Regions from separate parts of the Agrobacterium sp. genome, predicted to be linked through region 2. Evidence: predicted binding sites of a transcription regulator. Region 2 holds the regulator's gene; each other region holds the start of a gene.
The links. The regulator LexA, encoded in region 2, represses DNA repair genes until DNA is damaged. The targets are predictions, from matches to a motif close to TGTTCNNNNTGTGTTCNG.
Positions count from the first base shown of each region.

Region 1 (9,758 bases), 120 kb from region 2:
ATCGGCGAAATTCTGCACCCGCAACTTTTCCAGCACGGGGCGATAGGTATCGAGAGGATGGGCGGTGAGGTAAAAACCGAGAACCTGATATTCACGCAGCAGTTTTTCCGAAGCGAGCCAGGGCTGGAAAGCGGGCAGGACAAGCTTTTCCGGGCCGTTGCCGCCGCCGGAACCGAACATGTCCGACTGGCCGATGGTGCGATTGTTCTGCGCCATCTGCGCATAACCGATAATGCGGTCCAGCCCGCCGATCAGTTCGGCGCGGTCGCGGCCGAAACAATCGAAAGCGCCGGCATTGATCAGGCTTTCCAGCACACGGCGGTTGATCTGTTTGGGGTCAATGCGCAGGCAGAAATCCTCAAGGCTCGTGAACGGCTTGCCGTCGCGAACCTGGACGATGTGTTCCACCGCACCCTCGCCTACGCCCTTGATGGCGGCCAGCGAATAATAGATGCGGTTTTCACCCGTCTCGAACTGGCGGAAGGACGTCTGCACCGAAGGTGCGACGACCTCGATGCCAAGGCGGCCTGCATCCTGCCGGAAATCGTTGAGCTTTTCCGTGTTCGCCATATCGAGCGTCATGGAGGCCGCGAGGAACTCTACCGGATAATGCGCCTTCATATAGGCGGTCTGGTAGGACACGATGGCGTAGGCGGCGGCATGACTCTTGTTGAAGCCGTAATTGGCGAATTTCGCCAGAAGGTCGAAGATGGTGTTGGCTTGCGGCTTCGAGACGCCATTCTTGATGGCGCCATCGACGAAGCGCTCACGCTGCTGGTCCATCTCCTCCTTGATCTTCTTGCCCATGGCGCGGCGCAGAAGATCGGCTTCGCCGAGCGAATAACCTGACAGGACCTGGGCGATCTGCATCACCTGTTCCTGATAGACGATAACGCCCTGCGTTTCCTTGAGCAGATGGTCGATGGTCGGGTGGATTGATTCCAGCTCCTCCTCGCCATGTTTGCGGGCGTTATAAACCGGGATGTTTTCCATCGGGCCGGGACGATAAAGCGCCACCAGCGCGATGATGTCCTCGATGCAGTCCGGCCGCATGCCGATCAGCGCCTTGCGCATGCCGGCACTTTCCACCTGGAACACGCCGATGGTTTCGCCGCGCGACAGCATCTCGTAAGTTTTGGCGTCATCCAGCGGGATGGCGGCAAGATCAACCTTGATGCCGCGCTTGGCGACGAAATCCACCGCCACCTTCAGCACCGTCAGCGTCTTCAGACCGAGGAAGTCGAATTTGACGAGGCCGGCGCTTTCCACCCATTTCATGTTGAACTGGGTGACCGGCATATCGGATCGCGGATCGCGATACATCGGCACCAGCTTGGAGAGCGGCCGATCGCCAATGACGATACCGGCGGCGTGGGTGGAGGCGTGACGGTAAAGCCCCTCAATCTTCTGGGCGATATCCAAGAGGCGGGCGACGACCGGCTCCTTGTCCGCCTCTTCCTGCAGGCGCGGCTCTTCCTCGATCGCTTTTGACAGCGGCGTCGGATTGGCCGGGTTGTTGGGCACCAGCTTGCAGATCTTGTCCACCTGCCCATAGGGCATTTCCAGCACGCGGCCGACATCACGCAAGGCCGCGCGCGCCTGCAGCGAACCGAAGGTGATGATCTGCGCCACCTGCTCACGGCCATATTTGGCCTGCACGTAACGGATCACCTCTTCACGGCGGTCCTGGCAGAAGTCGATATCGAAGTCGGGCATCGATACGCGTTCGGGATTGAGAAAGCGTTCGAACAGCAGCGAGAAGCGCAGGGGGTCGACGTCGGTAATGGTAAGCGCGTAAGCGACAAGCGAACCCGCACCCGAACCACGGCCAGGGCCTACCGGAATATCATGCTGCTTGGCCCATTTGATGAAGTCGGCAACGATCAGGAAGTAACCGGGAAACTTCATGCGCGAGATGACGCCGAGTTCGAAATCCAGCCTGTCGCGATACTCCTGCTCCGTATAACCGGCCGCCATGCCGAGCGCTGCCAGCCGCTGATCCAGCCCCTCTACTGCCTGGCGGCGAAGCTCCTCGGCTTCAGCGCGTTCCGCCGCTTCGGGGTCGTCGCTGGCGCCGGTGAAGCGCGGCAGGATCGGGCCACGCTTCTTCAGCACGAAGGAGCAGCGGAGCGCGATCTCGACAGTGTTTTCGAGCGCCTCGGGAATGTCGGCAAAAAGCGCCACCATCTCCTCACGACTCTTGAGGTAATGGTCGGGCGTCAACCGAAACCGGCTGTCATCGGAGACGATGGCGTTGTGCGCCACCGCCATCAGCGCATCATGCGCCTCGTAATCAGCCTTGGAGGGGAAGAACGCTTCATTGGTGGCAACCAGCGGAATATCATGCTCGTAAGCAAGGCCGATCATGCGCCGTTCATGGGAACGGTCGTAGCCGGACTGGCGCTGCAATTCGATGTAGAGACTGTCCCCGAAGAGTGACTTCAATGTCAGCAGCCGCTCTTTCGCCTGCGCTGCATGGCCTTCCTTCAAGGCCATATCCACCGGTCCGCCAGAAGCGCCCGTCAGCGCGATCAAGCCGGCATTGGAGGCTTCCTCCAGCCATGCGCGGGTAATATGCACGGAATGACCGCCACTGCCCTCGCCTTCCAGATAGGCGCGGCTGACGATATCCACCAGCCGCTCATAACCTTCGGCATTGGCGGCCAGTAGAACGATGGCGGGAAGTTTCTGAAGATGGCTGTTGTGGTTGCGGCGATCCTCCGCCGCATCCTGCATGTCGATCGACAGCTGGCAGCCGATGATCGGCTGCAGACCCTCATCGCGCGCCTTTTCGGAAAACTCCAGCGCGACGAAGAGGTTGTTGGTGTCGGTAATGGCAATGGCCGGCTGGCCGTCGGCGACGGCCTTGGACATGATTTTCTTGAGGGGCAACGCCCCCTCAAGCAGGGAATAAGCGGAATGAACCCGAAGATGGACGAAACCGGGCGTCTTCAACGTTTCGCCAGAGATCTCTCCACGCATAACCGTATCGCCCATATCATCATCCTGTCATTCTGAATCGAGGGGGCGATTTTCCGATTTCCGGCGCTTAATGTCCACCGCTTTGCGGCGTCCATACAGGCTTCTGCGCCGGTGTCTTCTTCACAGGGCGGTGAGGATCACCGAGAAGCTGGCAACAAAGACAGCGATGGAAGCGAAAGCAGCAACGTCACGGATGAAATCAGTCATTGGTCTCTCCTTACTCGTTATGTTCCAACTTTGTTCTCATTTTGTTCGATTGTCAACAGGGTTCTGCTGATATTCCTCTTGCTAATGTACGAGAATCGCCTTCGGTTCCGATCAAGGGAACGGCAAGCCGCTGACTCCAAAGCGAAAAACCCGAAGGCAAAAAACGCCTCCGGGTTCGGAAAAAAATCAAATTCAGAGAACAGCTATTCTTCAGGAGGCGCCGGAGAGATTGATCCGGGCTCGCGACGGTTCGTCCTCGTTCCCTCACGGCAACGACCAGCGTAGTCGTTCCGGTCGCTCCGGAAGGCATGGTGATGCGCGAGGATCATCCCCGCGCAATCCCATGGTCAGAAATCGACGATCTTCCCGTCGGCGAGCGTTACGCGCCGGTCCATGCGGGCGGCGAGTTCATGATTGTGGGTGGCAATCAGCGCCGCGAGGCCAGATTGGCGCACCAGCGCCTCCAGCGCGTCGAATACATAATGCGCGGTCTCCGGATCGAGATTGCCGGTCGGCTCGTCGGCGAGCAGCAGGAGCGGCGCGTTGGCGACGGCGCGGGCAATGGCGACACGCTGCTGTTCACCGCCCGAGAGTTCGGCCGGACGGTGTTCGCCGCGATGCCCCACACGCATATAGTCGAGCAGCGCGCTGGCGCGCTTGCGAGCTTCAGCCTGGGTGAGACCGGCGATGAGCTGCGGCATCATCACATTTTCCACCGCCGAGAATTCCGGCAGGAGGTGATGGAACTGATAAACGAAGCCGATATCGCTGCGGCGGATCGCGGTGCGCGTTTCATCCGGCAGGCCGTTGCAGGGCGCGTCGTTAATATAGACCTCGCCGGCATCGGGATGTTCCAGCAGGCCTGCCAGATGCAGCAGCGTCGATTTGCCGGTGCCTGAAGGGGCGACCAGCGCCACCATCTCACCGCTCTTCAATTCAAAATCGGCCTTGCGCAGAATGGAAAGCGACGTCTCGCCCTGACCATAGGTTCTCTCAACGCCGGTGAGCCGCAGCACTGTTTTTTTTGCCATATTGCGAAGCGGTCCTTATTCGTAACGCAGGGCCTGCACCGGATCGAGCTTGGAAGCCCGCCATGCCGGGAAGATCGTTGCCAGGAAAGAGAGCGTGAGCGCCATGATGACAACGGAAATCGTTTCGCTGATATCCATTTCTGCCGGAAGCTGGCTCAAGAAATAAAGCTGCGGGTCAAACAGCACCGTGCCCGAAATCCAGGAGAAGAACTGCCGGATGGATTCCACGTTGAGGCAGACGATGACGCCGAGCGCCACACCGGCGAAGGTGCCGACCATACCGATGGCCGCACCTGTCATGAAGAAGATGCGCATCACCGCGCCCGAACTTGCGCCCATGGTGCGCAGAATGGCGATATCGCTGCCCTTGTCCTTCACCAGCATGATGAGGCCGGAAATGATGTTCAGCGCCGCCACCAACACGATGAGGGTGAGGATCATGAACATGACGTTTCGTTCCACCTGCAGGGCGGAGAAGAAGGTCTGGTTCCGCTGCCTCCAGTCGGTAATGTAGATCTGCCTTTCGGCCGCCTGCTCCACCAGCGGACGGATGCCATCGACATCATCCGGGCGGCTCACATAAAGCTCGATGGATTGCACGATGCCGTCGGCATTGAAATAAAGCTGGGCTTCGGACAGAGGCATATAGATCATCGATGCGTCGTATTCCGACATGCCGATCTCGAAGACACCGGAAATCTTGTAAGATTTGACGCGCGGATTGACGCCCATCGGCGTTACGTCACCTTCTGGTGATATGAGGGTGATATCGTCACCCGCCGTAACACCAAGCTGGGCGGCGAGCCTGGAGCCGACGAGAACGCCGTCACCCGCCATGAAGCCGACGAGGTCGCCGGTCTTGATGTTGGTGGCGACTTCCTTGACCTTGTCGATATCCTCCTGGCGCACACCGCGCACCAGAGCGCCGGAACCCGCACCGCCACGACCGGAAGCCAATGTCTGGCCCTCCACCAGCGGCAGAGCCATGGTGACGCCGGGTACGGCGGCGAATTTCTTAGCCAGCTCATCATAATTATTGAAGGGCTGGTCAATCGGCTGCACGATCATATGGCCGTTGATACCGAGAATGCGGGAAATCAGCTCCGTGCGGAACCCGTTCATGACAGCCATGACGATGATAAGCGTCGCCACGCCCAGCATGATGCCGACAAAGGAAAAACCGGCGATGACGGAAATGAATGCTTCCTTGCGCCGCGATCGCAGATAGCGCCAGGCCACCATACGTTCGAAAGCGGAAAACGGCCGGGCGGTCTTTGCCCCGGCGGAAACAGCCGCACCCTTGTCAGCCTCGGCTTGTGCCATGTCGTCTCCCTGATCTCAAACTGCAAGGCCGGTCTTTTCCGAAAACCGGCCCATATTTCTGCTGCATCTGCGCTACGAAACCGGAGCGGACTTCGGGTGAAGCCGCTCCGTCTTCCATTCGCGCTTAGGCGAGCACCTTGTTCATCGCCGCCTCGATCGTCACGGTCTCCCGCTCGCCGGTCTTGCGATCCTTCACTTCGACTTCGCCATTCGCGACCGAACGCGGGCCGACGATGATCTGCAGCGGCACGCCGATCAGATCAGCGGTGGCGAATTTCTGGCCCGCCCGGTCGTCCGTATCGTCGTAGAGAACATCCTTGCCGGCGTTGGAGAGCTGATAATACAGCTTTTCACAGGCCGCATCGCAGGCCGCATCGCCAGCCTTCATGTTGATGATCACGACGTCGAAAGGAGCGACCGAGGCCGGCCAGATGATTCCGTTCTCGTCATGCGATGCTTCAATGATGGCGGGAACAAGGCGTGTCGGCCCGATGCCATAAGAACCCATGTGGACGGGGTGTTCCTTGCCGTCCTTGCCCTGCACTTTCGCGCCCATCGGCTCGGAATATTTGGTGCCGAAATAGAAGATGTGCCCAACCTCGATGCCGCGCGCGGAAAGGCGCTCGCCTTCGGGAATGGCGTCATAGGCGGCTTCGTCGTGCATTTCGGACGTGGCTGCGTAATCGGTCGTCCACTCGTCGAACACGCCCTGCAGCGCCGCGACATCGTCGAAATCGGTGCTTTCAGCTGGAATGCCTCGGTCGAGGAAGCTCTTGTGGCAGAAGACTTCGGATTCGCCGGTATCGGCCAGAATGATGAACTCATGGCTGTGATTGCCGCCGATCGGGCCGGTATCGGCGCGCATGGGAATAGCGCGCAGGCCAAGGCGCTCAAAGGTCCGCAGGTAAGCCACGAACATCTTGTTATAGGAATGGATCGCGTCTTCCTTGGTCAGGTCGAAGGAATAGGCGTCCTTCATCAGGAACTCGCGCGAACGCATCGTGCCGAAACGGGGACGCACCTCGTCGCGGAACTTCAGCTGGATATGATAGAGGTTCAGCGGCAGGTTCTTGTAGGACTTCACATAGGAACGGAAGATGTCGGTGATCATCTCCTCGTTGGTGGGGCCATAGAGCATCTGGCGGTCCTGGCGGTCCTTGATGCGCAGCATTTCCTTGCCATAGTCGTCATAACGGCCGCTCTCCTGCCAGAGTTCGGCGGTCTGCAGCGTCGGCATCAGAAGCTCGATGGCGCCGGAACGGTCCTGCTCCTCGCGGATGATCTTGTTGACCTTGTCCAGCACGCGCTTGCCGAGCGGCAACCAGGAATAGATGCCAGCCGATTGCTGCCGGATCATGCCGGCGCGCAGCATGAGGCGGTGAGAGACAATCTCGGCTTCCTTGGGGTTTTCCTTCAGGATGGGCAGGAAATAACGGCTAAGACGCATGACGGCTTCCATTGATGTGGACGACAGCGCCAAAAGGCGCGGGAATCGCCCCGAATAGAGGGATATTGGCGCCGGATATAGCGGTTTCTGACCCAGATGAAAACCCGCCATGCAAAGAGCGTTAAGGCGATTTTGTGGTATTTTCACGATAGCTAATTCGCGTCAAAACGCTTTGGCCGGAATATTATTCTTGATCCGGTGCGACAAATTGCACCACAGAGAATTTTTTGCCGACTGTAACAAATATGCAAAAAATGAGATGACAAGCATGGGGGTTTGAGCTAGCTTTAGCTTACAAAAGAGGCAGGAAGTTTAAATTCTTGTCATTTTCGCGGTCAGTCTTGGGAGGATCAGATCTTAGGCGCGCTCGTTCGCAGCCCCGGTAACGGTTACAGATCACGCGAAACCTGAAAACAAGGCTGAAAGGCCTTGTTTTTTTTTGCTTCTGCACGCATTTCCCTGCTCCCGGCCATCAATCCCAGTAGAATTACGGCGATGAATCAGGCACCCGGCAAGCTCCTGCTGTGTGCACGATAGATATGACATCCATATGACAGAGTCTCAGCCAGATTCACGGCAGACTGCCCCTTGCATAGGCAGGCGCTTCGGCTTGCTATCAGGTTGAGGGCGCAGATGTAGGCGGGGGCGGACATTGCCCGCGCTTTTTTCAGTCGAAAACGGGAATAATTCTCGGCAGGTCATCAAGGCTGACACCGAACCACCAGGTTCCGCCATACCAGATCCCGCAGATCAAGGCCGAGATCAGGGTCGTCCACAACACGATACGTCCGCCCTTGAAGCTGGATGGCGCGCTGGCAACCGTCCCCAGCGCCACATCGCCCTCATCGTCCTGGGTGCGCAGGCCAATCGGCAGCACGATAAAAAGCACCGTCCACCAGACGATGAAATAAACGGCGAAGACCGAAAGAAGCGGCATGTGATCCTCCTGCACAATGCGCTTCTTGTAACGCATTCATCCGCAAACCGGAATCAATTCCCTGCAAGATGCATAAAAAGCCTTGGAAAGAGGAACAGAACCGCGCTTTGAGCAGGCACACTCAGGTCGCCGACAAAGGCGGACGATCTCTCTTCCGTCATGCCGGCCCCCGGAACAAGCCCGAGGATGATCCGGCATCCAGCCACGGCGCGTCTGCGCCGTGAAAGGAGTCTTTACGCGATCAAGGACTTGATCGCGCTGGACCCCGGATCTAGTCCGGGGTGACGGCATGCGGATGATACCCCGCTTTCCGGCTCAGACCTTCGTGACGAAAACCGTCACGATCGGCTTCTTGCCCCAGCTCTGATTGGCGGCGGCGCGCACGGCGCGGCGCACCGCTTCACGCAGCAGCTCCAGATCCTTGCGGCGGGCGCGCGGAATGCTTTCGACAGCGCCGAGCACGGCGTCATAAAGCGTGTCTTCCATCGCCTCATCCTCGTCATCGAATTCCGGCAGGCCGAAAGGCACCACATCGGGATCGCCGAGGAAATCGTAACGGCTGTCCAGCACGACATTGACCGCAACATGGCCGGCGAAAGAAAGCTTGCGGCGATTGCTGATGCCCATCTCGTCCATGTCACCGACGAGATTGCCGTCCTTGAAGACGCGGCCATGCGGCACGTCGTCGATAACCTCGGCCGGGCCGGGAGCAAGGCGCAGAACATTTCCGTTGCGCACCTTCGGTACCTGCGAAATGCCGGCCTGTTCGGCCAGTTCCTTCTGCGCCACCAGATGCGCCGCCTCACCATGCACAGGCACGACGATCTGCGGCTTCGTCCACTCATACATCTTCAGAAGTTCATTACGGCGCGGATGGCCGGAGACATGCACCAGCGCCTCATTGTCCGTGACAATGTGCACGCCCTGCTCGATCAGGCCGTTCTTGATCTCGATGATCGCCTTTTCGTTGCCGGGAATGGCGCGTGAGGAAAATACGACAGTATCTCCCGACGCGAGCGCCACATTGCGCATCTCGTCGCGGGAAAGCTTGGCGAGCGCTGCGCGCGGTTCGCCCTGCGAACCGGTCAGGATCAGCACCACACGGTCGCGCGGAATATAACCATATTCATCTTCTGCGAGGAACGGCTTGATGCCTTCCATGATGCCGAGATCCTGCGAGACATTGACGACCCGCTTCAGCGACGAGCCCAGCAGCAGCACCTCGCGGCCCGCGGCCTCAGCAGCCTGCGCAATCGAACGGATGCGCCCGACATTGGAGGAGAAGGTGGTGACCGCCACGCGGCCTTCGGCATTTTCGATGATCTGGCGCAGGCCTTCGGAAACCTCGTGTTCGGAGGGCGACACACCATCGCGCACCGAATTGGTGCTGTCGCACATCAATGCCAGCACACCCTCTTCGCCGATGGCGCGGAAGCGCGCCTCATCCGTCAACGGCCCGAGCGACGGCGCTTCGTCGATCTTCCAGTCACCGGTGTGGATGACATTGCCGAGCGGCGTGCGAATGACCAGCGACATCGGCTCGGGAATGGAGTGGTTGACGCCAACAGCTTCGATTTCGAACGGCCCGACATTGATACGGTCGCCAGCCTTGAAGATCGTTACCGGAATTTCGGCGCGCGTGCCCTCATAAGCGCGCTTGGCTTCCAGCATGCCGGCGGTGAAAGGCGAGGCATAAACCGGGACATTGAGGCCGGGCCACAGATCATTCAGCGCGCCATAATGGTCCTCATGGGCGTGGGTGATGATGATGCCCTTGAGGTTCTTCTTCTGCTCGGCGATATAGCTGATGTCAGGCAGAACGAGATCGACG
Region 1 is NZ_JCABZP010000010.1:11,289-21,046, reverse strand. Features, by position in the region: gene dnaE (DNA polymerase III subunit alpha) at 1-2,997, opposite strand, end outside; gene AC5I5B_RS06645 (ABC transporter ATP-binding protein) at 3,537-4,220, opposite strand; gene AC5I5B_RS06640 (lipoprotein-releasing ABC transporter permease subunit) at 4,236-5,543, opposite strand; gene proS (proline--tRNA ligase) at 5,668-6,990, opposite strand; gene AC5I5B_RS06630 (DUF1467 family protein) at 7,658-7,963, opposite strand; gene AC5I5B_RS06625 (ribonuclease J) at 8,243-9,758, opposite strand, start outside.
Region 1: the regulator LexA is predicted to act here: its motif matches at 3,210-3,227, upstream of dnaE (DNA polymerase III subunit alpha).

Region 2 (9,758 bases):
AGCAGCTTGCCGATGACGCCTTCATCCACGGCTTCCACTTCCATGGTCGCCTTGTCGGTCTCGATCTCGGCAATCACGTCGCCGGAGGTGACCTTGTCGCCTTCCTTTTTAAGCCATTTGGAAAGCGTGCCTTCCTCCATGGTCGGGGAAAGGGCGGGCATAAGAATTTCTACTGGCATGGGTTTCCCTTTCCCGATCAGAGCAGAATGTCGGTGTAGAGCTCGGATACATCCGGCTCGGGGTCGTTCTGGGCGAAGTCAGCGCTGTCGGCAACGATGTCACGGACATCCTTGTCGATGGCCTTCAGTTCGTCCTCGCTTGCCCAGCCATGGTCGATGAGCCGTGCCTTGACCTGCTCGATCGGGTCGTGTTCGGAGCGCATCTTCTGCACTTCGTCTTTCGAACGGTATTTTGCCGGGTCGGACATGGAGTGACCACGGTAACGGTAGGTCAGCATCTCCAGAATGATCGGACCCTTGCCGGAGCGGCAATGTTCCAGTGCCTGATCGGCAGCCGCCTTGACGGCGCGCACATCCATGCCATCCACCTGAATGCCGGGAATGCCGAAGGACTGGCCGCGCAGCGAATAGTTCGACTGGGCGGTGGCGCGGGCGGTCGAGGTGCCCATGGCGTAACGGTTGTTTTCGACGATATAGATGATCGGCAGCTTCCAGAGAGCAGCCATGTTGAAGCTCTCGTAGACCTGACCCTGGTTGGCCGCGCCGTCACCGAAATAAGTCACGGAAACATTGTCGTTGCCGCGATAACGGTTGGCGAAGGCAAGACCGGTTCCAAGCGAAACCTGCGCACCGACGATGCCGTGACCGCCGTAGAAATGCTTCTCCTTGGAGAACATGTGCATGGAGCCGCCCTTGCCTTTCGACAAGCCGCCCCTGCGGCCGGTCAACTCGGCCATGACGCCACGCGCGCTCATGCCCAGAGCGAGCATGTGGCCGTGGTCACGGTAAGCGGTGATGACCTGATCGCCTTCCTTCTGCGACATCTGCATGCCAACAACAACGGCTTCCTGACCGATGTAGAGGTGACAGAAACCGCCGATGAAGCCCATACCATAAAGCTGGCCGGCCTTTTCTTCGAAACGGCGGATAAGAAGCATTTCACGATAAGCGTGAAGCTCTTCTTCCTTCGAGAAGTCCGGGCTGTTCTTGCCGGTAAATTCGGTTGCAGCCTTTGCCGTTGTCTTGCGGCCGGATACGGTCGCTGGTTTTCGCGGCGCCATTCATCCCTCCCTGAGTTGCCGTTTGAATGGATAGAGTGGCGCGTACCATATGCAAGAAAATGCCATGCAGCAATGCTTTAAACGCATGGCACATATTCACGCTAAAGCGCTGTGAATAAATCACAAATGATTAATTAACTTGATTTAGGTTAATCAGAAATAGGTGTTCATGATGACGATTTCGTCCGTGCGGGACATATTGAGCTGATAGCGCGAAATCTCGTCGATCATGTCCCGCTCAAGCGAGCCGTCGCTCATCAATTCCACCTGCCGCTCAAGCGCCACACGCGCCTGCGTGAGCTTTGCGAGCTCCGCGGTGCGGGTAATGCGCTGCCGCTCCAGCCGCTCCGTCGCCTGCAGGCCGAAGTCGCCATGAATGGAATGATACCCGAAATAGGAAAGAAAAGCGATCGTGATGGCCGGAACGATCAAACGGCCGAATCGTCTCTTTTTATGATGTCTGGTCCACATGCCGGAGAGAAGCCTTAAAACGCACAACGTGATTCTGAGACTAAGCCGGATTGTTTAACTATCCGTTGACCTTAAATTCCTGTCGGCTGACGGACGCAAAAAAGCCCGCCGGAAGGCGGGCTACGTTTGCAAAGAGAGTTCTCCTCTCAACTTCGTCATCCTCGCCCTTGGGACGAGGATCTATAAGTGGTTTGGAAGGTGGATCCTCGGGTCAGGCCCGAGGACGACGTCTCATGCGTGGACACGTCTTTCACCAACCTCAGCCCGCCAAGCGGCGGGCCACGTCGCCAAACCTGAACGCGAATTATCCGCGCAGGATCGAACGGCCGGCGTAAGCGGCCTGCGGGCCCAGCATTTCCTCGATACGGATCAGCTGGTTGTACTTCGCGAGCCGGTCGGAACGGGCAAGCGAACCGGTCTTGATCTGACCGCAATTGGTGGCAACCGCGAGATCGGCGATGGTGGAATCTTCCGTTTCGCCCGAGCGGTGCGACATGACGGCGGTGTAACCGGCCTTGTGCGCCGTTTCGACCGCATCCAGCGTCTCGGAAAGCGAACCGATCTGGTTGACCTTGACGAGGATGGAGTTGGCAACCCCCATCTTGATGCCGTCGCGAAGACGTGCGGAGTTGGTGACGAAAAGATCGTCGCCCACCAGCTGGCACTTGTTGCCGACGAGATCGGTCAGCGTCTTCCAGCCTTCCCAGTCGTCTTCAGCCATGCCGTCTTCGATGGAGATGATCGGATACTTGCCGACCAGATCGGCGAGATATTCAGCCATCGCGCCCGGCTCCAGCGTGCGGCCTTCGCCTTCGAGAACGTATTTTCCGTCCTTGAAGAATTCGGTCGATGCACAGTCAAGACCAACGAACATGTCGTCGCCCGGACGGTAACCGGCCTTTTCAATCGACTTCATGATGAAATCGAGCGCAGCCGGCGCACTTTCGAGGCCCGGTGCAAAACCGCCCTCGTCGCCGACGTTGGTGTTGTGGCCCTGCGCCGACAGTTCTTTTTTCAGCGTATGGAACACTTCCGAACCCATGCGCACGGCTTCGCGGATGTTTTCCGCGCCGACCGGCAGGATCATGAATTCCTGGAAATCGATCGGGTTGTCTGCATGCGCGCCGCCATTGATGATGTTCATCATCGGAACCGGCAGCAGATGTGCGTTCGGGCCGCCGACATAACGGTAAAGCGGCAGGCCGGAAGCTTCAGCGGCAGCCTTGGCGACTGCAAGCGATACGCCGAGGATGGCGTTCGCGCCAATGCGCGACTTGTTCGGCGTGCCGTCAAGCGCGATCATCATCTGGTCGATCTGAATCTGGTTTTCGGCATCAAAACCGCCGATGGCGTCGAAGATTTCCGTATTGACGGCTTCGACCGCCTTTTCCACGCCCTTGCCGAGATAACGCTTGCCGCCATCGCGCAGCTCAACCGCCTCATGCGCGCCGGTGGAGGCGCCGGAGGGAACGGCGGCACGGCCCATGGAGCCGTCTTCGAGATAAACGTCGACTTCAACGGTCGGGTTGCCGCGGCTGTCGAGGATTTCGCGCGCGATGATATCGGTAATGGCAGTCATGGTCTCTCCCTTGGGAATGGAACAGATATTTTCCGTCGCCTGTCTTAGACGATGGCGAAGAAATTACAATGACGGTGGGCAGCGGAAACGGCCCGCCCGCCATTAAAATCGATTGGCACAAACGGCGCCCGCCGCAGCGGCCAGCCCTCAGGCTTTGGTGATGGCGTCGAAAGCCAGAAGCTTTTCGAGCAGTTTCGGCATGTCCTTCAGGTGCACCATGTTGGGGCCGTCAGACGGCGCATTATCAGGGTCCTCATGGGTCTCGATGAAGAGGCCGGCCACGCCGACGGCGACCGCCGCGCGTGCCAAGGTCTCGACGAATTCGCGCTGGCCGCCCGTGGAGCCACCCTGCCCGCCCGGCTGCTGCACCGAGTGGGTGGCGTCAAACACGACCGGCGCGCCAAGCGATGCCATGATCGGCAGGGAGCGCATGTCGGAGACCAGCGTATTGTAACCGAAGGAAGCGCCGCGCTCGCACAGAAGCACATTCGGGTTGCCGCTCTCATTAAGCTTGGCGAGCACGTTCTTCATGTCCCAGGGCGCCAGGAACTGGCCCTTCTTGACGTTGATGACACGGCCGGTTTTGGCGGCGGCGACGAGAAGATCGGTCTGGCGGCTGAGGAAAGCCGGAATCTGCAGCACATCCACCACCTCGGAAACGATGGCGCATTGCTCCTCGGTGTGAATGTCGGTCAGAACAGGAAAGCCGAATTCCTTCTTGAGATCAGCGAAAACCTGCATCGCACTGTCAAGGCCGATGCCGCGCTTGCCGGAAAGCGAGGTGCGGTTCGCCTTGTCGAAGGAGGACTTATAAACGAGCCCGATCCCCAGCTTGTCGCAAAGCTCCTTCAGGATGCCAGCGATCATGAAAGCATGTTCCCGGCTTTCCATCTGGCAGGGGCCGGCGATCAGCGAAAAACGCTCGGTATTGGAAAAGGAAACCTTGCTGGCGCCGTCGCCGGCGGTGACTTTGAGATTGTTCGTAACGCTCATCATTTTTCCTCGAAGGCGAAGGCAACGCCCTGACCAGGTGCTGCGGGCACCACCAGGCGACCGCCCGCTTTTGCGCAGGACACGCCATTAGCAGCAAGCGCCGCCTCTGTCACGGCAAGATCGTGTGACGAAAAGACGATGCCCGCACCGCGCAATCCGCCGCCTCTCCAATCAGGAGTATTCGGAGCCTGTCCGCTGAAATCAGGTTTTCCGGTCAATCTGATGCGCGCATTGCCAGTCGCGAAAACCATATCACCATCCGGAGATATTCTGCCCTCACAACCAAACACCGTTTCGATCAAGCGCGCCGCGTTCGGATCATCACCGGAGAACAGAACGATTTCACTGAGGCCGGAGACACCGTTGGCATGGCGCTCCAGCACTGTTCGATCGCCCGGCAGGGCCTGCAGCCGCTGACAACTAAACAGAAAGAAATCCGCCGCCCCGCTTGCCGCAAAAGCCAGCCGGAACGCCGCCTCGCTTTCCGATCCATCCGGCATCCGCACAGGCCGCGAAAACTGGAACACATCGCCCGCTGACACGCCAGACGTCAGAAACCTGTCATGGTCGGCAAGGGCATCTTCGGTTTTGGCGACAAGAGCCGAAAAACCCTCCCGCCCGTCACGTTGCCGGAAGGCCCTGTCCCTGCCCGTGAACACATCTCCCCTGTCTGCCGACGCATTATATTTAGCCGGATCAGCAATTACGAGCGGCTCCAGATAGGTCCCGTCGGTAAAAAAAACACAGGCATTTCGGGTGCCGAAAGGATGCAAAGCCTCCGGTGAGACCGTAAATCCAAGGCTGGCGAGACGTTTCGCGGCAACGCCGATATCCTGCACCGGCAGAACGAGATGATCGACGCTATGGGATTTCATCATGACCTGTTTCCTGCGCTGGCACTCCGCCCGGACATGCCTGGACGATTTGGGCCGCAGAAAAGCACAATCGTAGGCCAAGAAGCAAATCATCAAAACAACAGATAGCAGCTTCACGAAATTTTAGGGGATTGCGGAACACATATGGAACATATAGTGTTCGTTCTGTATTTGTTTCGCGACTTCCACTACGATTCTAAAGGGTGTTTTCCTCATGCTCACGCGCAAACAGCAGGAATTGCTTCTCTTCATTCATGAACGAATGAAAGAGTCCGGCGTGCCGCCATCCTTCGATGAAATGAAGGACGCACTCGATCTTGCCTCGAAATCTGGCATCCACCGCCTGATCACCGCCCTCGAAGAGCGCGGGTTTATTCGCCGGCTACCAAATAGAGCGCGAGCGCTGGAAGTCATCAAGCTGCCTGAGGCCTATACGCCGGGTGCAAGGCCGCAGCGCGGCTTTTCGCCGAGCGTCATCGAAGGCAGCCTTGGCAAGGCCAAGGCGCCGGAAGCGGCCCCTGCCCCCAAGACGCCGGCCAATGATCTCGTCGGGGCCGTCACCGTGCCGGTCATGGGCCGCATTGCCGCCGGTGTGCCGATTTCCGCCATCCAGAACAATACCCACGATGTGGCCGTGCCTGTTGATATGCTCGGTTCGGGCGAACATTACGCTCTTGAGGTCAAGGGCGACTCGATGATCGAGGCCGGCATTTTTGATGGCGATACCGTCATCATCCGCAATGGCAATACGGCGAATCCGGGTGATATCGTCGTAGCGCTGGTGGATGATGAGGAAGCCACCCTGAAGCGTTTCCGTCGCAAGGGCGCCTCCATTGCGCTCGAGGCGGCAAACCCAGCCTATGAAACGCGTATTTTTGGACCGGACCGGGTGAAAATCCAGGGCAAGCTGGTAGGGCTGATCCGCCGTTACCATTGATTCAAGGCATGGGGCCGCAATTCCTTTTGCTGCGGGCACCATCAAGATTATGGCGCTCCCCTTATGGAGCATTGCAGCTTGCTCCTTGGAACGATGCGGCTCTGCATAAGTGAGAAACGACATCGTCTGGCAGGTCCGCACATCTTTTATCGCGAAGGCCAGCAGGCAGCGGTAAGAAACAGATGATTGAAAATGAGCATCCTTAATTTCGTTGAGAAAGGATGCAGGTCATCAGTCTCGTCGCGGTGTGTTTCGTCGTCATCTCCGAATGGTGACGTGCAGGTGCTTCTTTTCTTCCTGCCCCACTCATCAATGCGGCTTATGGGAGCCATGGATTATTTGCAATATTCCTGGGCCCATCCGCCGGTATAGAAATGCGCATCATATCGGGGAACACGCCATGTACGATCTTTATATCGCCAACAAGAACTATTCCTCATGGTCACTGCGGCCATGGGTATTGATGCGCACGCTCGGCATTGCTTTCGATGAAAAACTCGTTCCCTTCGGCGAAGGCGTTTCCTTCTCCACCTTTTCGCCAACCGGCAAGGTGCCTTGCCTCGTTGATGAAGGCGTGACGGTTTGGGAATCGTTGTCGATCGCCGAATATCTGGCGGAGCGACATCAGGGCGTCTGGGCGAGCGACAAGCAGGCAAGAGCCTGGTCGCGTTCGGCTGCGAGCGAAATGCATGCGGGCTTTTTCTCGCTGCGCAATCTCTACCCCATGTCGGTCGGCATTCGCGTAAAACCGAAGGGTGGTGATACCGGGCTAGCGGCCGACATAAAGCGCGTTGATGCGCTGTGGAGCGAAGGCCTGGCAAAATTTGGCGGGCCCTTTCTTGCCGGCCAGAAATTTACGGCGGTCGATGCCTTCTTCTGCCCGGTGGCTTTCCGTTTCCAGACCTATGGCGCGGAACTTTCGCCCGCAGCGAAAGCCTATTGTGACCGGCTGCTCGCCCTGCCCGCCATGCGCGAATGGTACGAGGCCGGACTGAAGGAAACCTGGCGCGACGCGGCGCATGAAGAGGAAATCGGCGGGATCGGCGAATTGACGACGGATCTGCGCATCAAGGCCTGACGATCCAGGCTGGCGGCCCTCATTGTGGTGCCGCCAGCAACCGCGTGACGGCATCAGGGACCTCATGGTCAAAACGGCCGCTTTTCCAGTCGTAATAGCGATGTTCGCTCCAGGGCCTGTCCATGCCGGCTATCGCGGCGCGCAACCTGCCGACTACCGCTACCTGATCGCTGCCGGCAAAGTCTATTTCCAGTGAACCGATCCGCCGCAGGATATCGCGGTTAAGCAAGAGTGCGCCCGAGCGGCATTGGGAGAAGGATGTTCTGCGGGAAACGACGACAATATCGGCGATATCACAAGCCTTTCCGGCAAATCGACCATCTTCCAGAACGATGATCCATTCGCCGCTTCCCGCGCGTGCGGCACACCATATGCCTTTGCTGCAGGTGAAAATACCGGGCTCCGCGTCTCTCAGGGCCACCGTCATCTGCCGTGTAACCGCCCTCATCTTTTCCGGATCAAGCTTCGCCTTGGTCAAAGCCACGGTGGTTGCCGCAGCCTCGCTCTTGAGAAAGACCGGCGGAACTGGCTGTTCCGGCAGCAGCAGTGCCCTTTGCCACTGGTCATAAACGAAACCCTGCGGCCGTGTTTTCGTCGTGTAGGCTTTGCCATCCTCCAGCAGCGCCACCAGCATGCCATCCTCATGAACAAGCAGATGAGGCGGATTGCGATAGGCCGTGGCCGCCGACAGGCCAAAGGCGAGGACCAGAAACGGCAAACCAAGAAGCGCCAGCCGGCTGCGTAACAATGCCAGCAGCAGAAAACCAACGGAGGCAAGCCCCAGGAACCAGCCATGTGGCCGCCCCGTCGCAGCGCTTCCTCCCCAGGAGGCCACCTCCCGGGAAACTTCGATCACGAGAGCCATACCGTAACCCATGACCTTGAGGAACGGAGCATCAAGCCCGAAAGGCATCAGCAGCATGGCGACAAGGCCGAAAGGCATGACGATCAGCGACATGAGCGGCATGGCGGCCAGATTGGCAAAAAGTCCATAGGTGGTGACACGCTGAAAATGCTCGGCGGAATAGATCGCAGTCGAAAGACCGCCGATCAACGAGGTCGTGATGACGCCGCCGATGATGGCGCCCGCCGTTTGCGCCACCGTCATCCATGCCGGTTTGCGCCCGATGAACAGCCGCTCGCGATCAACACGCCAGCGGCTCCAGGCGGCATAGGAGGCGACGAGCGCGATGGTTGCGGCAAAGGACATCTGGAAGCTCGGGCCCATGATTTCCGAGGGCGACAAGGCAAGAATGACCAGAGCGGAAAGCGCAACATTCCTGAGACTGAGCGAGGGTTGATCGAAGAGAACAGCGATCAGCATCACCGACATCATCAGCCAGGCGCGTTCGGCGGAGACGGCGAAACCGGAAATCAGATAATAGGCAAGCGTCATCAGGAGTGCGGCGAAAGCCGAGATTTTCTTGACGGGCCAGCGCTGCGCAAAGGCCGGAAAAAGGCTGAAGGCAAGCCTCAGCCCCACAAAGAATATGCCTGACGCCAGCGCCATGTTGAGCCCGGATATGGCAACGATATGGGCAAGGCCGGAAAGCCGCAGCGCTTCCATCGTCCCGGCGGATATGGCCTGTCTCTCATCGGTGACGATGGAGGCGGCAAAGGCTCCGGCATCACCGCCGATGGTGTTGCGGATGCGTTCGGCAATGGCGGTGCGCAGGCCGTAAAGCCGCATATCGGCCCATTCCAGCCAGTCCGTTCCGGCCCTGACGTCATCTTCGGGTGATATGACCGTCTGTGGCGGCTTATAAAAGAAGCCCGTCGCGCCTATGCCCCTGAAATAGGAGGCAAAGGCGAAATCGTTGAGCCCCGGCAAAGCCGGGCCGGATGGTGGCGAAAGCCGCGCCTTGCCACGAATGGTCGCGCCCAGTGCGACAGGTTCACCTCCCCCGCGTGAGAGAAGCGAGACCTTTTCCGGCGGGCGTGACAATGCCGGCGCCTCCGTAGCGGCAAGCCGCACCACATATCGCCAATCCCCGCGTGCATCGACCTCCCGGCGCGTCACCGTGCCTGTAATGGTGGTGGTGACGGGTGTATCCAGCACCACGGTTCCCACCCGCCGCGTTTCTACCTCGGCGAAAAGCATGCCCAGCAAGAACAGCGCGAAAAAGCCGCAGGCCGTCGCTGCCAGGCCCGAACGATATTTCGTGAAGGATGCCAGACCCGCGGCAATGAGACATGTGATCGCCAGAACAGGGAATGAAGGCGAGGTGTCGAGGGAAAACCAGAAGATCGCACCACAACCGATAAAGACCGGAACGAAAAGAAAATCGTGGCCGAATGAGCGCTCCTCGGCGAAGCACGCGGCGATTTTTTGAGGGGCGATAGCTCGCAGTTTTGGCCTGCTGACAAGGGCGGGCGTATCATATGTCGCGACATCCCCGGTTCTGCGTAGCGGAAACAGAATCTCCGCCGTGCCGGGCAAGCCGCCCTGCATCGTTTCCGCATATCCGAAATGCTTTTTTTCCCCTTGACCAAGCACTCTGCGCCGCGCCCCTGCCGCACCGGAAACAGGTTTGCAGGCGGATGCGAGGGATTGCAATGCTTTCCTTTAACCCTGCGTTGACCGA
Region 2 is NZ_JCABZP010000010.1:126,764-136,521, reverse strand. Features, by position in the region: gene AC5I5B_RS07215 (pyruvate dehydrogenase complex E1 component subunit beta) at 1-179, opposite strand, end outside; gene pdhA (pyruvate dehydrogenase (acetyl-transferring) E1 component subunit alpha) at 197-1,240, opposite strand; gene AC5I5B_RS07205 (FtsB family cell division protein) at 1,394-1,711, opposite strand; gene eno (phosphopyruvate hydratase) at 2,016-3,290, opposite strand; gene kdsA (3-deoxy-8-phosphooctulonate synthase) at 3,438-4,283, opposite strand; gene AC5I5B_RS07190 (VOC family protein) at 4,283-5,161, opposite strand; gene lexA (transcriptional repressor LexA) at 5,373-6,095, shown strand; gene AC5I5B_RS07180 (glutathione S-transferase family protein) at 6,496-7,173, shown strand; gene AC5I5B_RS07175 (ComEC/Rec2 family competence protein) at 7,193-9,625, opposite strand.

Region 3 (9,758 bases), on a different contig from region 2:
GGCACGGTCATCGTTTACGGTTTTTACAAGCACGGCCTGCACTTCTTCGGCATTTTCGCCCCCTCGGGCGTGCCGAAGGCGCTTTTGCCGCTTGTTGCGTCAATTGAAATGATTTCGTTCCTGTCGCGTCCGATCAGCCTTTCCGTTCGTCTTTTCGCGAACATGCTGGCTGGCCACATCACGCTCAAGGTTTTCGCAGGCTTCGTTGCCTCCATGGGTGCGCTTGGCGCGCTCGGCATCGGTGGCGCAGTTCTGCCGCTCATCATGACGGTCGCCATGACCGCTCTCGAATTTCTCGTTGCCTTCCTGCAGGCTTACGTCTTCGCGGTACTGACTTGCATGTACCTGAACGACGCCGTGCATGGTGGTCACTGAGAAGTAAAGTCGCTGGCCCCGGCAACGGGCGTCAAAAACAGCCGCAACAACCAATATCTCAAGGAGTCTCACATGGAAGCGGAAGCAGCAAAGTACATCGGCGCAGGTCTCGCATGCCTCGGCATGGCTGGTACGTCCCTCGCACTCGGCCGTATCTTCGGTGATTACCTGTCCGGCGCACTGCGCAACCCCTCTGCTGCCGACAGCCAGTTCGGCCGTCTGGTATTCGGCTTTGCCGTTACGGAAGCTCTGGGCATCTTCTCGCTGCTCGTTGCTCTCCTTCTCCTGTTCGCTGTTTAATATCAGCATCAGGTCTGGATCACGGCCCGCAACATAGCGTGCCGTGATCCTTCGCATTTGCAGTCCCCCTGGAGGTGAGCATGTTCGTGACCGAGGCTTATGCCCAGTCAGCACCGACCGTAGGTGAAACGCATACGGAAACTCCGGCTGTCGGCCAGCCGCAACCGGAAGCCACGCACACGGAAACCGGTGTGGCGCACGGCGCTGAACACGGTGCTTCCGGCGTATTCCCGCCGTTCGACCAGTCTACTTATGCATCGCAGGTTCTCTGGCTGGCGATTACGTTCGGCCTTTTCTACCTGCTCATGCAGAAGGTCATCGTTCCGCGCGTCGGCGGCATTCTCGAAAACCGTCATGGACGCATCGCACAGGATCTCGATGAAGCGGCACGCCTGAAAAGCGAAGCCGACGCTGCCGTCGAAACCTATGAAAAAGAACTCGCGGCAGCCCGCGCCAAGGCAAGCTCTATCGGCGCCGCGGCACGTGACGCCGCTAAAACGAAGGCCGATGCCGATCGCGCCGCCATCGAGGCCGGACTTGCTGAAAAGCTTGCCGCCGCCGAAAAGCGCATCGCTGGTATCAAGGAACAGGCTTTCGCCGATGTCGGCGCCATTGCTGAGGAAACCGCGACCGCGATCGTTGACCAGCTGGTCGGCACTAAGGTCAAGGATACCGACGTCAAGGCCGCCATTGCAGCCGCTTCGACTGTGAAGGGAGCCTGATATGGCGTTTGATGCATCATTTTTCGCTCTCGTCGGTCTTGTTCTCTTTTTCGTCCTGATCGCCTATCTCAAGGTTCCGGGCATGCTCTCCAAGTCTCTGGACGAGCGCGCGCAGAACATTCAGGACGAGCTGGCCGAAGCCAAGCGCCTGCGTGAAGAGGCCCAGCACCTGCTGGCCGAATATCAGCGCAAGCGCAAGGAAGCCGAAGCTGAAGCCGCCGGCATCGTTGCTGCCGCCGAGCGTGAAGCCGCAGCGCTCACCGAAGAAGCCAAGCAGAAGACGGAAGAATTCGTCGCCCGCCGTACGGCTCTTTCGGAACAGAAGATCAAGCAGGCCGAAGAAGACGCCATCGGCGCCGTCCGCGCCGCCGCAGTCGATATCGCCATTGCCGCTTCCGAGAAGTTGCTGGCCGAAAAGACCACGGCTGCCACTAAGGCCAAGCTTTTCACCGCCACGATTGGCGAAGTGAAGTCTAAGCTGAACTGAGATTTATCTCGGACTGATAAGAACCCCTCCGGCGAGAGCTGCGAGGGGTTTTTTTGTTGTCAAGTCTGGTTGGAGTTATAGCGCCAAAGGTGGGTGATCGACCCGCTTTGGCCAAAGTCTTCTTAATGGCGGATATCGGATTGCTCTTCCGCTTTGCACCAACAGCGGACATGCTGTGCATTTTCTGACGCAACCAACTTATCGTCGGGAAGGCTTATTCGATAGCGAGGCACAGAAGCGCCATTTGCTGGTGTGGTCCGATAGGACGCCCGGTCACCTGCTTGACATATTCCAATTCCGGTGCGAATTTTTACCTATGGGGTAGCGATCGCCCCATGAGGCCACGGCCGAAGAATCGCGTCCTTTGAACCCGAAAAAACGGAGGGACGCGCGATGCCGTCATTTCTTGAAATCACACCCGAAAAGCTCAATCGCATTATCGGCACGCCCAACGCGCCGACGATTATCGACGTCCGCACTGACGAGGACTTTGCTGCTGATCCCCGCCTCATACCGGGAGCGATTCGGCGCGATTACCGCCAAGTGATGGACTGGGCCGAAGGGCTTACCGGGCCATTGGTCGTCCTCTGTCAGAAAGGCCAGAAGCTCGGTCACGGTGTTGCCGCTCACCTTCGTGCGGTTGGCAGTGCCGCCGAGGTTCTCGAAGGCGGCTTCGAAGCCTGGCGTGCGTCGAAAGCGGCCCTAGTCCCCGACGATAGGCTGCCGCCCCGCGACAGCCGTGGCCGGACGGTCTGGGTAACCCGCTCGCGTCCGAAAATCGACCGCATCGCCTGCCCGTGGCTGATCCGGCGCTTCGTCGATCCTTCGGCGGTCTTCCTGTTTGTAGCGGCGGCGGAAGTATCAGCGGTCGCCGATCGCTTCAACGCCACGCCCTTCGACATTGAAGAGGTTTACTGGAGCCACCGTGGCGAGCTTTGCACCTTCGACGTCATGGTCGAGGAATTCGGCCTTGCGACGGAACCCATGCTCCGCCTCGCGACAATCGTCCGGGGAGCAGATACGTCCAGACCCGACCTCGCCCCCGAAGTGCCGGGACTGCTTGCCGCCTCACTCGGCTTATCCCGGATGTTCAACGACGACCTCGAACAACTCGCGGCCGGCATGACGCTCTACGATGCGTTTTACAGATGGTGCCGTGATGCAACCGAGGAGACCCACAACTGGCCCAACCCGAGGAAGGTATGAGACCATGACCGACCTTGCAAAGACCAGTGTCCGCCTGGATGCGGGCGAAGACGACATCGTTCCGCTTTCCGAAGCCGTGAAGGTATGGGCGCGCGTGGCAGCGCTCAGCTTCGGCGGCCCAGCAGGCCAGATAGCAGTGATGCACCGCATCGTCGTTGACGAGAAGCGCTGGGTGGGTGAGCACCGTTTCCTGCATGCCCTCAACTACTGCATGCTGCTGCCGGGGCCGGAGGCTCACCAGCTTGCCATCTATATCGGCTGGCTGCTGAACAAGACCAGGGGCGGCATGATCGCCGGCCTGCTGTTCGTCCTGCCGGGGTTTCTATCCATCCTGGCGCTCAGTTACATCTACGTTATCTTCGGCGACGTCACCGCGATCGAGGGCATGTTCTTCGGGCTGAAATGCGCGGTCCTCGCCGTTGTCGTTCAGGCGGTCTTTCGGATCGGCAGCAGGGCGCTGAAAAACAATGTGATGGTCGCCATGGCGGCCGCCGCCTTCGTCGCGATCTTCTTCCTTCACGTGCCCTTTCCACTGATCATCCTCGCGGCCGCAATCATCGGCTGCTTCGGGGGGCGGACAGGGCTTCACGCTTTCAAGGCAAACGGCGGACACAAGTCGGGATCGGGCAAGATACTCGAAGACAGGGATTCCATCCTCGGCGAGGACATTCCCCTTCACGCCAGGCCCAACCTTGCCTGGTCGCTCAAAACCTCTGGCACTCTTGCAGCGCTCTGGCTCATTCCCGTCGCGACGCTGATCCTGGTGCTCGGTTGGGACAATGTGTTCTCGAAGATGGGTCTGTTCTTTAGCCAGATGGCCGTCGTCACCTTCGGCGGCGCCTATGCCGTGCTCGCCTACGTCGCTCAGGCTGCGGTGGAAAACTATGGATGGCTTCGTCCGGGAGAAATGCTTGATGGTCTCGGTATGGCCGAGACGACGCCCGGTCCTCTCATTATGGTAACGCAGTTCGTCGGCTTTCTCGCGGGCTATCGCGATCCGGGGGCGTTGTCGCCGCTGGCGGCGGCAACTCTCGGAGCGATCCTGACGACCTGGGTAACTTTCCTGCCGAGTTTCCTTTGGATATTCGCTGGTGCGCCCTTCATCGAGAAGATGCGCGGTAACGCGGCGCTTGGCGGGGCGATGTCGGCCATCACTGCGGCCGTCGTCGGGGTGATCCTCAACCTGGCGGTCTGGTTTGGACTTCACGTGCTGTTCGAGGAAGTCCGACCCGTGGCCCTCGGCCCGCTGGCATTGGATGTCCCAGTCTTCTCATCACTCCTGCTGCCGTCGCTCGCCCTGACATTGCTCGCGGCATTCGCCATTTTCCGGCTCAAGCTGTCTGTGATAGTCACGCTGGCCCTGTCTGCAGCGCTTGGGATTGCCTGGCGGTCGATATTTTGAAACCCGGAGTCCGCTTTGGCCTATCGCGGAAGTGATTGCCGGACCTTCATTCACGATCAGTCCCGCTTCAGCGGCCGAAAGCTCATCCTGTGCAACGGGCAGGGGCCGTGGCTTTCGATGGCGCGCAGGTGGGCGGGCGTACCGTAGCCGGCATGGCCTTCGAAGCCGTAGGATGTGTGCACCACACCGGCGCGTTCCATCATCCGGTCGCGCGTCACCTTGGCGATGATCGAGGCTGCGGCGATGGAGAGGGAGCGGGAATCGCCCTTGATGACGGCCTTGGCTTCGCAGGTGATACCCGGCGGCCGGTCGCGGCCGTCGGCGAGAACGAGGGCAGGGGAGATTTCGAGACCGAGCACGGCGCGGCGCATGGCGTCCAGGCTGGCGCGCAGGATATTCATGCTGTCGATCAGGCCGGGGCCGGAGGAGGCGACGGATACGATCGAGGTTTCCATGATCTGTACGAACAGGCTTTCCCGCTTCTGCTTGGTTAGCTTCTTGGAATCGTCCATCCCCTTGGGAATATTGTCCGGATCAAGAATGACGGCTGCCGCAACCACGGGTCCGGCCAAAGGCCCCCGGCCTGCCTCATCCGTGCCGGCGACGGGCCAGAGGCCCTTCTTTTTCGCCTCCAGCTCGAAGGAGAAGTCAGGGCCGGTTTCGGCAAGATCAAAAAGGGCAGGAGAATCGGGTGTGGCCGTGCGTTTCATGCGGCGAAACTGGCACACACACCCGATCTCCTGCAAGCCCCCGGAAGCGGGCGATGACAGGCATGGTGAGCCGGGGTCAAGGGGCGTGGCTCACCGTGCCCCGAAGGTCATCATGACCTTTGATCCTCCAACGGGGCGGCGGAGGAAAAACGATCGCACGCGAGGCGGCGGCTCCGGGGGCGATGTCCGGCGGGCCAGGGAAAACCCGTCGGGCATTTCGTGGGGAGCAACAAGATGAGAAGGTTGCTCCCTATCGTTTTGAATTCCGTTTAATATAGGCTCACAGAGCCTCCGATTGTTGGCGAGTTATCCTTCATGCTCGACGTCATCCTCGGGCTTGACCCGAGGATCCACTATCGCGCTCGGTTTATATCCTCGGGTCAAGCCCGAGGATGACGTCGAGTTCAGTTCGGGCATCCATCACCTCAGTCACTTTCAGCGTTTACTTCTCAAAGCAGCGACAATTGCACGCCTGCACCGCCCGGCGGCACGAAGAGATCGTCACGCAGGTGGATGCCGCGGCGGATGAGGCCAAGCCGCTTCGTGGCCATCTCGAAACGCCTGCCGATCTGCCAGGCATAGGGGCCGGCGCCCTTCATGCGTTTTCCGAATTCCGCGTCATAATCCTTGCCGTCACGCATGGAGCGCACCAGCGACATGACATGGCGGTAACGGTCCGGATAGTTGCGCAGCAGCCAGTCGCGGAACAGCGGGCTCACCTCCAGCGGCAGGCGCAAAAGCACATAAGATGCTTCGGTGGCGCCGGCGGCCTTGCCGGCCTCGAGAATGCGCTCGATTTCATGATCGTTGAGTGCCGGAATGACAGGCGCCATCATCACGGCCACGGGAATGCCCGCCTCGGTCAGCGCCTTCACCGCGTCCAGCCGCTTCTCCGGCGTGGCGGCGCGCGGCTCCATGTTGCGCGCGAGCTTGCGGTCCAGCGTCGTCACGGAAATGCCGACCTTGGCGAGCCCCTTTTTGGCCATGGGCGCCAGAATGTCGATATCCCGCTTGATCAGCGCCGATTTGGTGACGATGGCGACGGGATGATCGGCCTTGGCCAGCACTTCCAGTATCTGCCGCATGATGCGCCATTCGCGCTCAATCGGCTGATAAGGGTCGGTATTGGTGCCAATGGCGATCACCCTTGGCTTGTAGCCCGGTTTCGCCAGTTCCCTTTCCAGCAGCTTTGCCGCATCCGGCTTGGCGAAGAGCTTCGATTCGAAATCCAGACCGGCCGAAAGTCCCATATAGCTGTGTGTCGGCCTTGCGAAACAATAGATACAGCCATGTTCGCAGCCGCGATAGGGATTGATGGAGCGGTCGAACGGGATGTCGGGCGATTCATTGCGGGTGATGATGCTGCGTGGCTTCTCCACCTGCACCTCGGTGCGGAACTCCGGCATGTCCTCGAGCGTCTGCCAGCCATCGTCGAAAACCTCGTGCTGCAAGGTCTCGAAACGTCCATCCGGATTGAGCCCGGCGCCACGGCCGCGACGGCGGTCGATCTCGATGCGCAGGCCAGATGCATCGGCCAGCGCATTGGCAATGTCAGGCATATGGCTCGGCTGGAAGGCAGCCTGCCCCGAAAGCGTATGGTTTCTCATCTGGATGCTCCCAGGACGCCGCACGCCTTTCGAGGCACGCTCAACGCCCTAAACCGTTTCCGTCCGGACGGGCTTTTATCGCCTTCCGAATGATTAAATTCCTACATCAGGAATGAGAACATTACAAGAACAAAATTGCAGATTCAGCTCGCGCATCAGACAGGGGCGTGACCGCGATATGCCTGACCGCGTGCGGAGGCCGCGTGATGGTCGGCATAAGCAGCCACGGATTTTACCGCGATCAGCACAGTGGCAATTTATTGTGCGATGCGTTAGAGCTATGCAGATGTTGACAGTCATAATGGAATGCCGGGATCACGAACCGGAACTGGCGCATACGCTGTCTGCGCTTGTCACCGGGGCCGTGGAAGGGCTTGTAAGTGATGTTGTGATTCTTGATCACGGTTCGCGCGATGGGTCGTCGCGCGTCGCCGATGCCGCCGGTTGCCGTTTTTATGGGCAATGGGACATCGAGGATGTCGTGAAGTCCGCGCGCGGCGGCTGGCTGCTTCTGATCGAGCCCGGCGCGCGCCCGCAGGCGGGCTGGATCGACGAGATTCTCGAATATGTGGCGATCTGCGCGCAGCCGGCCCGCTTCTCGCCCTCGCGCTATCACCGGCGCAATGTCTTCAGCCGCGTGCTGCGCCGTATTCCGCCATTGGAACACGGATATCTTCTGCCAAAGAAGCATGCCCTGTCGATCGCCAGATCGGGCATGAGCCTGACGCAATTTGTCGGCGCGCAGAAACCGCGCCGGCTGAATGCGGAAATAGTACCCGCCTGGGCGCTGCGGGCTTCGGCTTAACGGGCGCGTCTTACCCGGCCAGAACCTTGCCGGGATTCATGATGCCGGCGGGGTCGAAAGCATGTTTGATGCGTCGCATCAGCTCCATTTCGATGCCGGGGCGAATGGCGGCCAGTTCATCGCGCTTCAATTGCCCTATGCCGTGTTCGGCCGAAATGGAGCCGCCGAGCGACAGCACGATGCCATGCACGACCTCGTTCATATCCCGCCAGCGGCCGAGGAATTCGGCCTTGTCGGCACCGACAGGCTGGGAAATATTGTAATGGATATTGCCGTCACCCAGATGGCCGAAGGCGCAGACACGCGCGCCCGGGATGGCAGCGAGAACCGCCTTTTCCGCCGTCGCCATGAATTCCGGTATTTTTGAAACCGGAACGGAAACATCGTGCTTGATCGACCCGCCTTCGGGCTTCTGCGCATCCGACATGCTCTCGCGCATGTGCCAGAGCGCCTGTCGCTGCGCCTCCGATGCGGCGAGCACGGCGTCCTGAACCAGCCCGGCCTCAAAACCGCGCTCCAGCAGCGATTGCATCATGCTATCCGCCGTCTCCGCCGAATCGGAGGTGGAGATATCGATGAGCGCGTACCAGTCGTGCGGTTGCTCCAGGGGATCGCGCACGCCGGGAATATGTCTGGCGGTGAATTCGACGCCGATTCGCGGCATGAGTTCGAAGCCGGTCAGCGCCGTGCCGCAGAGGTTGGAGGCCATTTCAAACAGCTTCAGCGCATCTTCGGTGGAGGTCAGCCCCGCAAAGGCCACCTGATGGCCGAGCGGCTTCGGGAAGAGCTTCAACACCGCGCCGGTGATGACGCCAAGCGTGCCTTCCGAGCCGATGAAGAGATCACGCAGATCGTAACCGGTGTTGTCCTTCTTCAGCCGGCGCAGCCCGTTCCAGATTTCGCCTGTCGGCAGCACCACTTCGAGCCCGAGGCACAGCTGGCGCATATTGCCATAGGCCAGAACCGCCGTGCCGCCGGCATTGGTGGCGAGATTGCCGCCGATGCGGCAGGACCCTTGAGAGCCGAGCGACAGCGGGAACATGCGCTCCACCGTGTCGGCGGCCTTGTGGATGTCGTCGAGAATGCAGCCGGCATCGGCGACGATGATATTGGCGACCGGATCGATATCGCGGATGCGGTTCATGCGTTCCAGCGACAGGATGATGTCGGTGCCATCGGCACGCGGCGTCTGGCCGCCCACAAGGCCGGTATTGCCGGTCTGCGGCACGATGGCAGTGCCGGTCTCGCTGGCGAGCTGCAGAATGGCCGAGACCTCTTCGACCGACCCCGGCTTGAGCAGCAACGGCGAGGCGCCGCGATAAAGGCCGCGATTTTCCACCAGCCGCGGCGCCATTTCCGCCGGGTCACGCACCGCGTTCTTTTCGCCGACAATGGCGGCAAAGCGGTCAAGGATGTCGGAGGAGGGGATGGCGGTGGTCGTCATGGGCGGCGTCTCGCTGTCTTTTGAAACATGGGCGAAAGGATTGGGTGCCGTCAGCCTCGCGGCGCGGCGGCGCGGGAAAGGCGGTCGTTGATCGCCTCTCCGAGACCATGGGTGGGAATGGCGGTGATGGCGATGGTGTCCGCACCGCTCGCATCGGCGGCTTTCAGATAATCGAACAGATTGGCGGCGGCCTCGGCAAGATCGCCGGTGGGGCTAAGGTCGAGAACGGTGCGCGCGGCCTCTTCGCCTGATATGGCGATGCCGCCGAAGCGGATTAGCGCTTCGCCCGGCAGAACCGAGGTGGCGTGAAGGCGCACGGCGGCGCCCGGCGCATAATGCGAGGCCAGCATTCCCGGCGCCTCAATGGCGGCGGCGGCTTTTTTGGGCCGTTCGAGGCTTTTGCCCGCAACACGTTCTATGTCCTCGGTGACGATGCCGCCGGGACGAAGCAGCCGCACCCGGCCATCCTCTTCCACCTTGACGATGGTGGATTCGACGCCGACGGAGGCTGCGCCGCCGTCGAGAATGAGATTGATCTTCTGGCCGAGATCCGCTTCCACATGGGCGGCACTTGTCGGGCTGATCTTGCCGGAACTATTGGCGCTGGGGGCGGCGAGCGGCCTGCCGAAGCGGCGGATGAGATCGCCGGCAAAACCCTGGGGCACACGAATGCCGACCGTATCGAGCCCGGCCGTCGCCA
Region 3 is NZ_JCABZP010000014.1:629,991-639,748, forward strand. Features, by position in the region: gene AC5I5B_RS14735 (F0F1 ATP synthase subunit A) at 1-375, shown strand, start outside; gene AC5I5B_RS14740 (F0F1 ATP synthase subunit C) at 448-675, shown strand; gene AC5I5B_RS14745 (F0F1 ATP synthase subunit B) at 756-1,397, shown strand; gene AC5I5B_RS14750 (F0F1 ATP synthase subunit B) at 1,399-1,884, shown strand; gene AC5I5B_RS14755 (chromate resistance protein ChrB domain-containing protein) at 2,278-3,090, shown strand; gene chrA (chromate efflux transporter) at 3,095-4,492, shown strand; gene rnhB (ribonuclease HII) at 4,549-5,202, opposite strand; gene AC5I5B_RS14770 (PA0069 family radical SAM protein) at 5,652-6,809, opposite strand; gene AC5I5B_RS14775 (glycosyltransferase family protein) at 7,096-7,614, shown strand; gene AC5I5B_RS14780 (FAD-binding oxidoreductase) at 7,625-9,058, opposite strand; gene AC5I5B_RS14785 (L-threonylcarbamoyladenylate synthase) at 9,109-9,758, opposite strand, start outside.
Region 3: the regulator LexA is predicted to act here: its motif matches at 6,924-6,941, upstream of AC5I5B_RS14770 (PA0069 family radical SAM protein).